Regions from separate parts of the Actinoplanes sp. NPDC049681 genome, predicted to be linked through region 1. Evidence: riboswitches for the same ligand, from Rfam matches in the RefSeq annotation. Region 1 holds a riboswitch; the other holds the start of a gene.
What was found. A riboswitch is a leader RNA that binds a small molecule or an ion and turns the genes downstream of it on or off. The one in region 1 is predicted to bind S-adenosylmethionine.

Region 1 (4,405 bases):
GATGAACAGGAAGCTGGTCCCCCAGATCGCCGCCAGGGCGAGGAAGCCGGGCAGCCAGCCGCGCAGGGAGTGAGTGTCAGGAGCGGTACGCGATTCCACTCCTGACACTCTGCCGAAGAGGTACGACAATTTCCTCCCATGACGCACCCTGCGGACGAGGTCGTGACCCTCGCGAGCGAGCTCATCGCCATCGACACCACCAACCCCGGCACCCACGGCGGTCCGGGACCTGAGCGGGCGGGCGCCGAATACGTGGCCGCCCGGCTCGCCGAGGCCGGGTACACCAGCGACTACGTCGAGTCCGGCGCACCCGGGCGCGGCAACGTCGTCGCCCGGCTGCCCGGCGCCGACCGGTCGCGGGGCGCCCTGCTGATCCACGGCCACCTGGACGTGGTCCCCGCGGATCCCGCCGAGTGGACGGTCCCGCCCTTCTCCGGCGAGGTCCGCGACGGCTACCTGTGGGGCCGCGGCGCCGTGGACATGAAGGGGATGCTCGCCATGACGCTGGCGGTCGCCCGGCACTTGCGGCGCACCGGTGTCGTACCGCCCCGCGACCTGGTCTTCGCGTTCCTCTCCGACGAGGAGGCCGGTGGGGTGGTCGGGGCCCAGTGGCTGGTCGCGCACCGGCCGGATCTCTTCGAGGGCGTCACCGAGGCGATCAGCGAGGTCGGCGGGTTCTCCGTCAGGCTGCCGGGCGGGCCGCGGGCGTACCTGGTGCAGACGGCGGAGAAGGGCTCGATGTGGCTGCGGCTGGCCGCGCGCGGCACCGCGGGGCACGGCTCGCTGCTGCACACCGACAACCCGATCGGCAAGCTCGCCGCCGCGCTGGCCCGGCTCGACGCGTACCGCTTCCCGGTGGTGCTCACCGAGCCCGTGCGTGAGTTCCTGACCGGGGTCGCGCGGCTCACCGGCGTACCGTTCGACCCCGCCGACCCGGAGACCGCGGTCCGCCGGCTCGGGCATCTCTCCCGGCTGATCGAGCCGGGTCTGCGCGACACCGCCACCGCCACGATCGTCGACGCGGGCACCAAGTCCAACGTCGTGCCCTCGATCGCCCGGGCCCAGCTCGACGGCCGGATGCTGCCCGGGCGCGACGAGGCCTTCCGGGCCGAGCTCGCCCGCGTGCTGGGCCCCGACGTGGCGATCGAGTGGGACAGCCTGCCCGCCGTGCAGACCACCTTCGACGGGAAGCTCGTCGCCGCCATGGCCGCCGCGGTCGACGCCGAGGATCCCGGGGCGCGGCTGTTGCCGTACCTGATGCCGGCCGGCACGGACGCCAAGGCCTTCGCCCGCCTGGGCATCCGCCACCTGGGTTTCGCCCCGCTGCGCCTGCCGCCGGAGCTGGACTTCACCGCGCTCTTCCACGGCGTCGACGAGCGGGTGCCGACCGCGGCGCTGGAGTTCGGGACCCGGGTGCTCGACCGGTTGCTGCGGACGTGCTGAGGGATCATCTGCTACTTTTTCAGCAGGTCATGAGTGCCAGCGCCAAGCCCCGGCTCGCTGGCCGGCAACCCTTCCGTTCGCGATGGGGTGCCCCGGGTGAGGACCGGGCCTGCGCCGGCACCGGCGCGGGCAAGCGCGGACCCCGTGGGGGTCCCTGACCTCGCGGAGGTTCCCGTGACCCTGGCTCTGCAGCACGATCTGGACGTCGTCGGCGACGACGCGGCCGTGCGCCTCACCACCGGCGAGACCGTCCGGTTCGCCCACCTCGACCACGCCGCCTCGGCGCCCTGCGTGCGCGCCGCAGCGGACGCCGTCCAGGCCCTGCTGCCCTGGTACGGCAGCGTCCACCGCGGCGCCGGCATCCGTTCGCAGACCTCGACGCTGGAGTACGAGCGCGCCCGCGACCTGGTGGCGTCCTTCGTCGGCGCCCGCCCGGGCGACACCGTCGTATTCACCCGCAACACCACCGACGCGCTGAACCTGCTGGCGCGTGCCCTGCCGCCGGGCACCACCACGATCGTCTTCGACGGCGAACACCACGCCAACCTGCTGCCGTGGCCCCGGCAGCGCCGGTTGCCGTGCCCGGACAGCCCGGACGCGGCGGTCGCGGCCGTCGAGGAGGCGCTGCGGACGGTACGCGGGCCCGCCCTGCTCGCGGTGACCGGCGCGAGCAACGTGACCGGCGAGGTGTGGCCGGTGCGCCGGCTGGCCGACGTGGCGCACGCGTACGGCGCCCGCGTGGTCGTCGACGCCGCCCAGCTGGCCCCGCACTCCCCCGTCGACCTGACCGCCCTCGGCGCCGACTATCTGGCGTTCTCCGGGCACAAGCTGTACGCACCGTTCGGCGCCGGCGTGCTCGCCGGGCGCTGCGACTGGCTGGACGCCGCGTCGCCGTACCTCGCCGGGGGCGGCGCGAGTGCCGTCGTCGGGGACCGTCCCGGCGAGGTGACCTGGGCCGCGGGGGCGGCCCGGCACGAGGGCGGCACCCCCAACCTGCTGGGCGCGGTGGCGCTGGCTGCGGTGTGCGCGGCGCTGGCCCGGGCGGATCGTGCGGCGCTGCACGAGCGCGAGCAGGGCCTGCTGACCCGGCTGCGCGACGGGCTCGCGCGGGTGCCGGGCGCCGTGGAGGTCGGCGCCTTCGGCGGCGGCGTACCCCGGGTCGGGATCGTCTCCCTCGCCCTGCCCGGGCACGATCCGGCCGTCGTGGCGGCCCGGCTGGCCGACCGGTACGGCGTCGGGGTCCGCGCCGGCCAGTTCTGCGCCCACCCGCTGACCCGCCGGCTCACCGCCTCGGCCGGTGCCGCCGCGTGCGGGGCCGGCGCCACCGGGCTGCTGCGGGTGAGCTTCGGCCTGGGCACCCGCGACGACGACATCGACCGGCTGGTGCAGGCCCTGGGCGATCTCCTGAGCCGGCCGGGGTCCGGGGATCAGGGTTAACTCGGGGGCCGCTCCCGATGCCGGTCGGGTACGCGCCGGGCGACGCTGGATCCCATGAACGCCTTCTCCGACTCCATGACCCGTCAAGGCCTCGTCCGTCCCCGCGAGGGCCGCATGCTCGGGGGTGTCTGCGCCGGGCTGGCGCGCCGCTTCGGGCTCGACCCGTGGCTCACCCGCCTGCTCTTCGTCCTGGTGCTGCTCGCGATCCCCGGCAGCCAGCTGCTCGTCTACCCGCTGCTGTGGATCCTGATGCCGGGCGAGAAGCCGGGCTACCCGCTCTGACCTCGGGGCACCACCGGCACCGCACCCGGGCGGTAGGGTGCGGGTCGGTGTGCCCCCGCGAGGTGAGATGAGGGATCGATGAGCCGGCCGCTGCTCCCCGGTGACCCGCGCCGGCTCGGCCGCTACACCGTTCTCGCCCGCCTCGGCCAGGGCGGGATGGGCACCGTCTACCTCGGCGAGGCACCGGACGGCCGCGAGGTCGCGATCAAGATGGTCCGGCCGGAGTTCTCCCACGAGGCCGAGTTCCGGGGCCGGTTCCGCAGCGAGGTGAACCGGGCGAAGCAGGTGCCGCCCTTCTCCACCGCCGAGGTGATCGACGCCGACCCGGACCACGACCCGCCCTACCTGGTCGTCGAGTACGTCGACGGCCCCAGCCTGGCCGCGGTGGTGCGCGACCGGGGTCCGCTGGGCGAGGCGGCGGTGCACACCCTGGCCGTCGGGATCGCCACCGCCCTCACCGCCATCCACGGCGCCGGCGTCATCCACCGCGATCTCAAGCCCGCGAACGTCCTGCTCGCCCGCGGCGGGCTCAAGGTCATCGACTTCGGCATCGCCAAGCCGCTCGAGGCCACCAGCCACCACACCGCCGTGGACCAGATGGTAGGCACCGTCTCCTACATGGCGCCCGAGCGCCTGGAGCCCGTCCCGGGACAGGCGGCGGCCTTCCCCGCCGACGTGTTCGCCTTCGGCGTCGTCATCGCGTACGCGGCGACCGGCCGTACGCCGTTCGCCGCCGACTCGGCCCCGGCGACCGCCCTGCGGATCCTGACCGGGACGCCGGACCTGACCGGGGTTCCGGGCACACTACGGGATCTGATCGCCCGTGCGCTCGCCCGGGATCCCGCCGATCGGCCCACCGCCCGTGAGGTGCTCGACGCCCTGCTGTCCGGGCCCATGCCGGCCTCGGAACCACCCGTGCCGCCCGCGGCGCCCCGCCCGCCCGGCGAACCGCCGGAGGCCTGGCGTACACCGCCGCCCGCCCCGGTCTTGCGGCCACGGCGTACCCGCCGCGGCGTCCTGCTGGTCGGCGCCGCGCTGCTCACCGCGGCCGTGGTGGGCGCCGGCCTCCTCCTTGCCCGCAGTGGGGGGACACCCGAGCCGGAAGCGCAGCCCGCAGCGGTGGCGCCGGCGAGCCCGTCGGCGACGCCGGACGGCATCCTTGTGGGCAGCCGGCGGACCCTGCTGCACCTGGCCGGGATCGACCGGGACCTGGCGCTGCCCGACACCGGACCGGCCCGCGCGT
Region 2 (4,405 bases), on a different contig from region 1:
CGGTGAGCACCACGAGCAACGCACTCAGCTTGGTGCTCAGCACCTTGAGCCGCTGCGGCCGCCACAGCAGCAGATTCATCATGCCGCCGCTGCTCCATTCGGCGCCGACGTACGACGCGCCGATGACGAACGCCCCCATCGCCAGGATCGCGGCGAGCGTCGTCACCATGTCGCCGAACTGCTTGCGGAAGTCGAAGGTCGGCGGCATGTACCACTCGGCCCGGTACTCCTCGCGGGTCGGCGTCCACACGTTCGTGCAGTCGGCGCCCGGCTGCGACGCACAGGCCTTGCGCTCGGCGTCCGCCTGCACCGTCGCCTGCTGGAACTCGCGGTCGGCCTTCGCCTGCGCGGCCGCCACCACCTGCGGGGTGCTCTTCTCATGGGTGAAGAACATGCCGACCGCGATCGCGGCCAGCACGACGACCACCCCGATGACGAAGAAACGGGTGAAGCGGCGCTTCGTGAGCCGCCGGGTCTCCGCCGTGTACAGGCTCACTGTCCCCACCCACCCTGCGCCGGGCCCGCCGGGGCCATGACCGTCTGATCCACCTGCCGGTGCTCGCCCTCGACCGGCGCGGTGCCGGTGAGCTCCAGGAAGACGCTCTCCAGGTCGACCGTGACCGGGGCGAGCTCGGAGACGTAGATGCCGCGCTGGGCGAGGGTACGGGTGATCGCGCTGGGCTGGTGGACGTTGGTCACCATGAGGTGGTCGGCCTCGACGACGACCTGGGCGCCGGCATCCCGCAGGGCGCCCGCCGAGGCGGTGAGGTCGGCGATCGCCTCGACGCGTACCCGGACCGAGGAGCTGGTGTGCCGCGCCAGGACCTCGGCCACGCTGCCGGCGGCCACCCGGCGCCCGGCCGCGATGATCGTCACCGAGTCGCAGATCAGCTGGATCTCGCCGAGGATGTGGCTGGAGAGCACCACGGTCATGCCGGACTCGGCGAGGTTGCGCATGAGCGTGCGCATCTCGCGGATGCCGCCCGGGTCGAGGCCGTTGGCGGGCTCGTCCAGAATCAGCAGCTTCGGGTTCTTGAGCAGCGCCGACGCGACCGCGAGCCGCTGCTTCATGCCGAGCGAGTACGTCTTGACGCGGTCCTTGGCCCGGTCCCGGAGCCCGACCAGCTCGAGCACCTCGACCACCCGGGCCCGGTCGACACCGCCCGCATCGGCGAGCAGCTCCAGGGTGTCCTGGGCGGAGAAGTTGCCGAAGAACTGCGGGCTCTCGACGATCGCGCCGACCAGGCCGGCCACCTCGGGCAGGGCTTCCGGCACCTCACGGCCGAGAATGGCCATGCGCCCGGCGTTGGGCCGGATGAGGCCGAGCAGGGTACGCAGCGTGGTCGTCTTGCCGGAGCCGTTGGGGCCGAGGAAGCCGTGCACCTGGCCGGCCTCGACGACCATGTCGAAGCCGTCGAGTGCCCTGCGTACCCCCTTCCGGCTGCGGTAGGTCTTCTGCAGACCCTGGATTTCAAGGACGGCGGTCACGCCGCACCTCCCGGCATAGTGGTTATGACGAGCGTCACCCTATGAACCCGCCGCCACCCCGGGGTGACTCATCCCTCGGGACACCGCTCTTGGCATCCCCGGTTCACCACGTAAGGTGTTGGTAACACAACTGAATACCTCATCCAGAGGGGCTGAGGGATACGGCCCGACGACGCCCCGGCAACCACCGCGCTCGACTCGATGACGAGGCCAGCGCGCGGCAGGTGCTAATTCCGTCCCGGATCTGCGGAGACCCGCGCCCGGGGAAGATGAGAAGGAGCCTCGTATGACGTCGACCGTCGACGCCCCCACCCAGTCCACCAGCCCCGCCCGCGCCCTGGTCTGTCGCGGCTGCGGCACGGAGTTCCCCCTCGCCGCGCAGCACGCGTGCTACGAGTGTTTCGGCCCGCTCGAGGTCGCGTACGACACCGCCGCCCTCGCCACCGTCACCCGCGAGCAGATCGAGGCCGGCCCGCAGAACATCTGGCGCTACGCCGCCCTGCTCCCCGCCGGCCAGGACCCGGCCACCCGGGTCAGCCTCGACCCCGGCCTCACCCCGCTGGTCGCCGCCGACGCGCTGGGCGCCGAGATCGGCCTGCGCGCGCCGCTCTGGGTCAAGGACGACTCCGCGAACCCGACCCACTCGTTCAAGGACCGGGTCGTCTCCGTCGCCCTGACCGCCGCCCGGGAGCTGGGCTTCACCCGCTTCGCCTGCGCCTCCACCGGCAACCTGGCCAACTCCGTGGCCGCGCACGCCGCCCGTGCCGGGGTGCCCAGCATCGTCTTCATCCCCAGCGACCTCGAGGCCGGCAAGGTCATCACCTCCGCGGTGTACGGCGGCGGCCTGGTCGCCATCGAGGGCTCGTACGACGATGTCAACCGGCTCTGCGGGGAGCTCGTGGAGACCGACGAGTTCGAGGACACCGCGTTCGTCAACGTCAACGTGCGCCCGTTCTACGCCGAAGGCTCCAAGACGCTGGGCTACGAGGTGGCGGAGCAGCTCGGCTGGCGCATCCCCGCCCAGGTCGTCATCCCGATGGCCTCCGGCGAGCTGCTCACCAAGGTCGACAAGGCGTTCAGCGAGCTGGTCGAGATCGGCCTGGTCGAGGCCCCCGAGGGCGGCTGGACCGTCTTCGGCGCCCAGTCCGCCGGCTGCAACCCGATCGCGGTGGCGCTGCACAACGGCACCGACCAGATCGTCCCGGTGAAGCCGACCGGCATCGCGAAGTCGCTGAACATCGGCGACCCGGCCGCGGGGGCGTACGCGATCGAGGCCGTCCAGCGCACGGGAGGCTGGATGGACTACGCCGACGACGACGAGATCCGCGAAGGCATCCGGCTGCTCGCCCGGACCACCGGCGTCTTCGCCGAGACCGCCGGCGGCACGACGGTCGCCGTACTGAAGAAGCTCGTGGCGAGCGGCAAGCTCGACCCCGACAAGGAGACCGTCGTCTTCAACACGGGCGAGGGCCTGAAGACGATCGACGCGGTCGCGGGTCTGGTCGGCCCGACCCACCACATCAAGCCGTCCCTGAAGGGCGCTCGCGAGGCCGGCCTGCTGGGATAACGCTTCGTAGTCACCCTCCTGCCCAACGTCAAGAATTCCTCCGCCAGAGGACTTGCGCGAGCATCTGAGGATCGGCAGGATGCTCTACGCGGGAGGACGCGACGCCGTAAGTGGCCCCACCTTCGAGCTTGGCGACAATCTCTCCGGGGCCCAACGACCCAGTGCCGGAGGCGCTGTGCGCGCGTTCTCTCGACCAACTTCCCGGGCCTGGTCCGGGCCGGTTCGCCGGTCCGCACCGGGCCCGGTTCAGTTTCCGTCCGCGTTCCGCCGGAACCTGCGCGCCCAGGGACGCAACGGCACCTCGCAGTAGCCGCCCTTCTCCAGGCCCGCGTGCCGCTCGAAGACGTTGCGGCTGCCGAAGGACCCGCTGACCAGCCACGAATATCCGCAGGCCGCCCAGTAGGCGGGCCAGAACAGCGGGCCGAGGACGGCGTACTGGCCCGCGTGCCGGCTCTCGTGCGCCAGCAGATCCGCGCGCTGCTCGTGGAGCAGCCACTCGGCGGACCGCCGGGTGATGACGACGGAGCCGACCGTGAAGCAGGTCGCCGGCGGCACCTTCCGGCGGTAGCCCTCCGCGACGAGGATGCCGTGGCGGCCGCGGCGCAGCTTCGCGCCGGTGAGGACGGCAACCGCCATGCCGGCCAGCGTGGTGCCGTTGGCCGCGGTCAGCACGGCCCGCGCCAGCGGCCATCGCCGCAGCGGCGGCCTGGTCATGCGCGGCGGCGCATCTGGAGCTCCTGCAATCCCGGGAGGACCGGATGGGGCACGCGTACGCCGGTGTCCTCGAAGCCCAGCCGCTTGTAGGCGCGGACCGCCCGGTCGTTGCCGACCACGACCTCCAGCATCAGCTCGCGCCGGCCCAGCGACAGCGACCACTCGGCGACGGCGTCGACCAGCGAGGCGAGGACGCCCCGGCCGCGGTGCGCCGGCGTGATGTAGACCGCGAAGACCACCGTGGCGGCGGACTCCTCGGGTAGGACCGTTCCGCCCGCATGGCCGATCAGCCGGCCGCCGGAGCCCGGTCCGGGGTCGGCGACGAACTGGGCGAGCTGGCCGCCCGCCGAGGCCTGCACGATCCGGCGCCGGAAGTCCGCGTGGGGGCGCGCCGCGGCCTGCGCCAGCGTCTCGAGGAAGGCGAGCGGGCTGTCGGCCAGCATCTCGAGCCGCAACGCGCGCATCCTCGCCGCGTCCTGCGGCGTCACCCGGTGCACGGTGAGGGCGGGCGCCAACGTGCTGGTCATGCTGCCTGCCTACCCGCTGGTGGCAGGCGAGGCAACCCGGATGCCGCTTTTGCGACCCGGTAGGGCGGGCGGGGGCCGGTCAGACGCGGGAGCCGAGCTCCAGCATCCG

Region 2: linked by a shared signal. The riboswitch ahead of thrC (threonine synthase) and the one ahead of ACIBO8_RS29055 (aminotransferase class V-fold PLP-dependent enzyme) in region 1 are both predicted to bind S-adenosylmethionine.

What each region holds. Positions count from the first base shown of each region.
Region 1 covers NZ_JBITLP010000008.1:313,278-317,682, forward strand. The annotation lists gene ACIBO8_RS29045 (DMT family transporter) at 1-99, opposite strand, end outside; gene ACIBO8_RS29050 (M20/M25/M40 family metallo-hydrolase) at 139-1,443, shown strand; SAM riboswitch class IV at 1,469-1,585, shown strand; gene ACIBO8_RS29055 (aminotransferase class V-fold PLP-dependent enzyme) at 1,669-2,880, shown strand; gene ACIBO8_RS29060 (PspC domain-containing protein) at 2,935-3,162, shown strand; gene ACIBO8_RS29065 (serine/threonine-protein kinase) at 3,241-4,405, shown strand, end outside.
Region 2 covers NZ_JBITLP010000001.1:695,303-699,707, forward strand. The annotation lists gene ACIBO8_RS03145 (ABC transporter permease subunit) at 1-496, opposite strand, end outside; gene ACIBO8_RS03150 (ATP-binding cassette domain-containing protein) at 493-1,488, opposite strand; SAM riboswitch class I at 1,625-1,764, shown strand; gene thrC (threonine synthase) at 1,775-3,055, shown strand; gene ACIBO8_RS03160 (hypothetical protein) at 3,302-3,769, opposite strand; gene ACIBO8_RS03165 (GNAT family N-acetyltransferase) at 3,766-4,296, opposite strand; gene ACIBO8_RS03170 (CDP-glycerol glycerophosphotransferase family protein) at 4,376-4,405, opposite strand, start outside.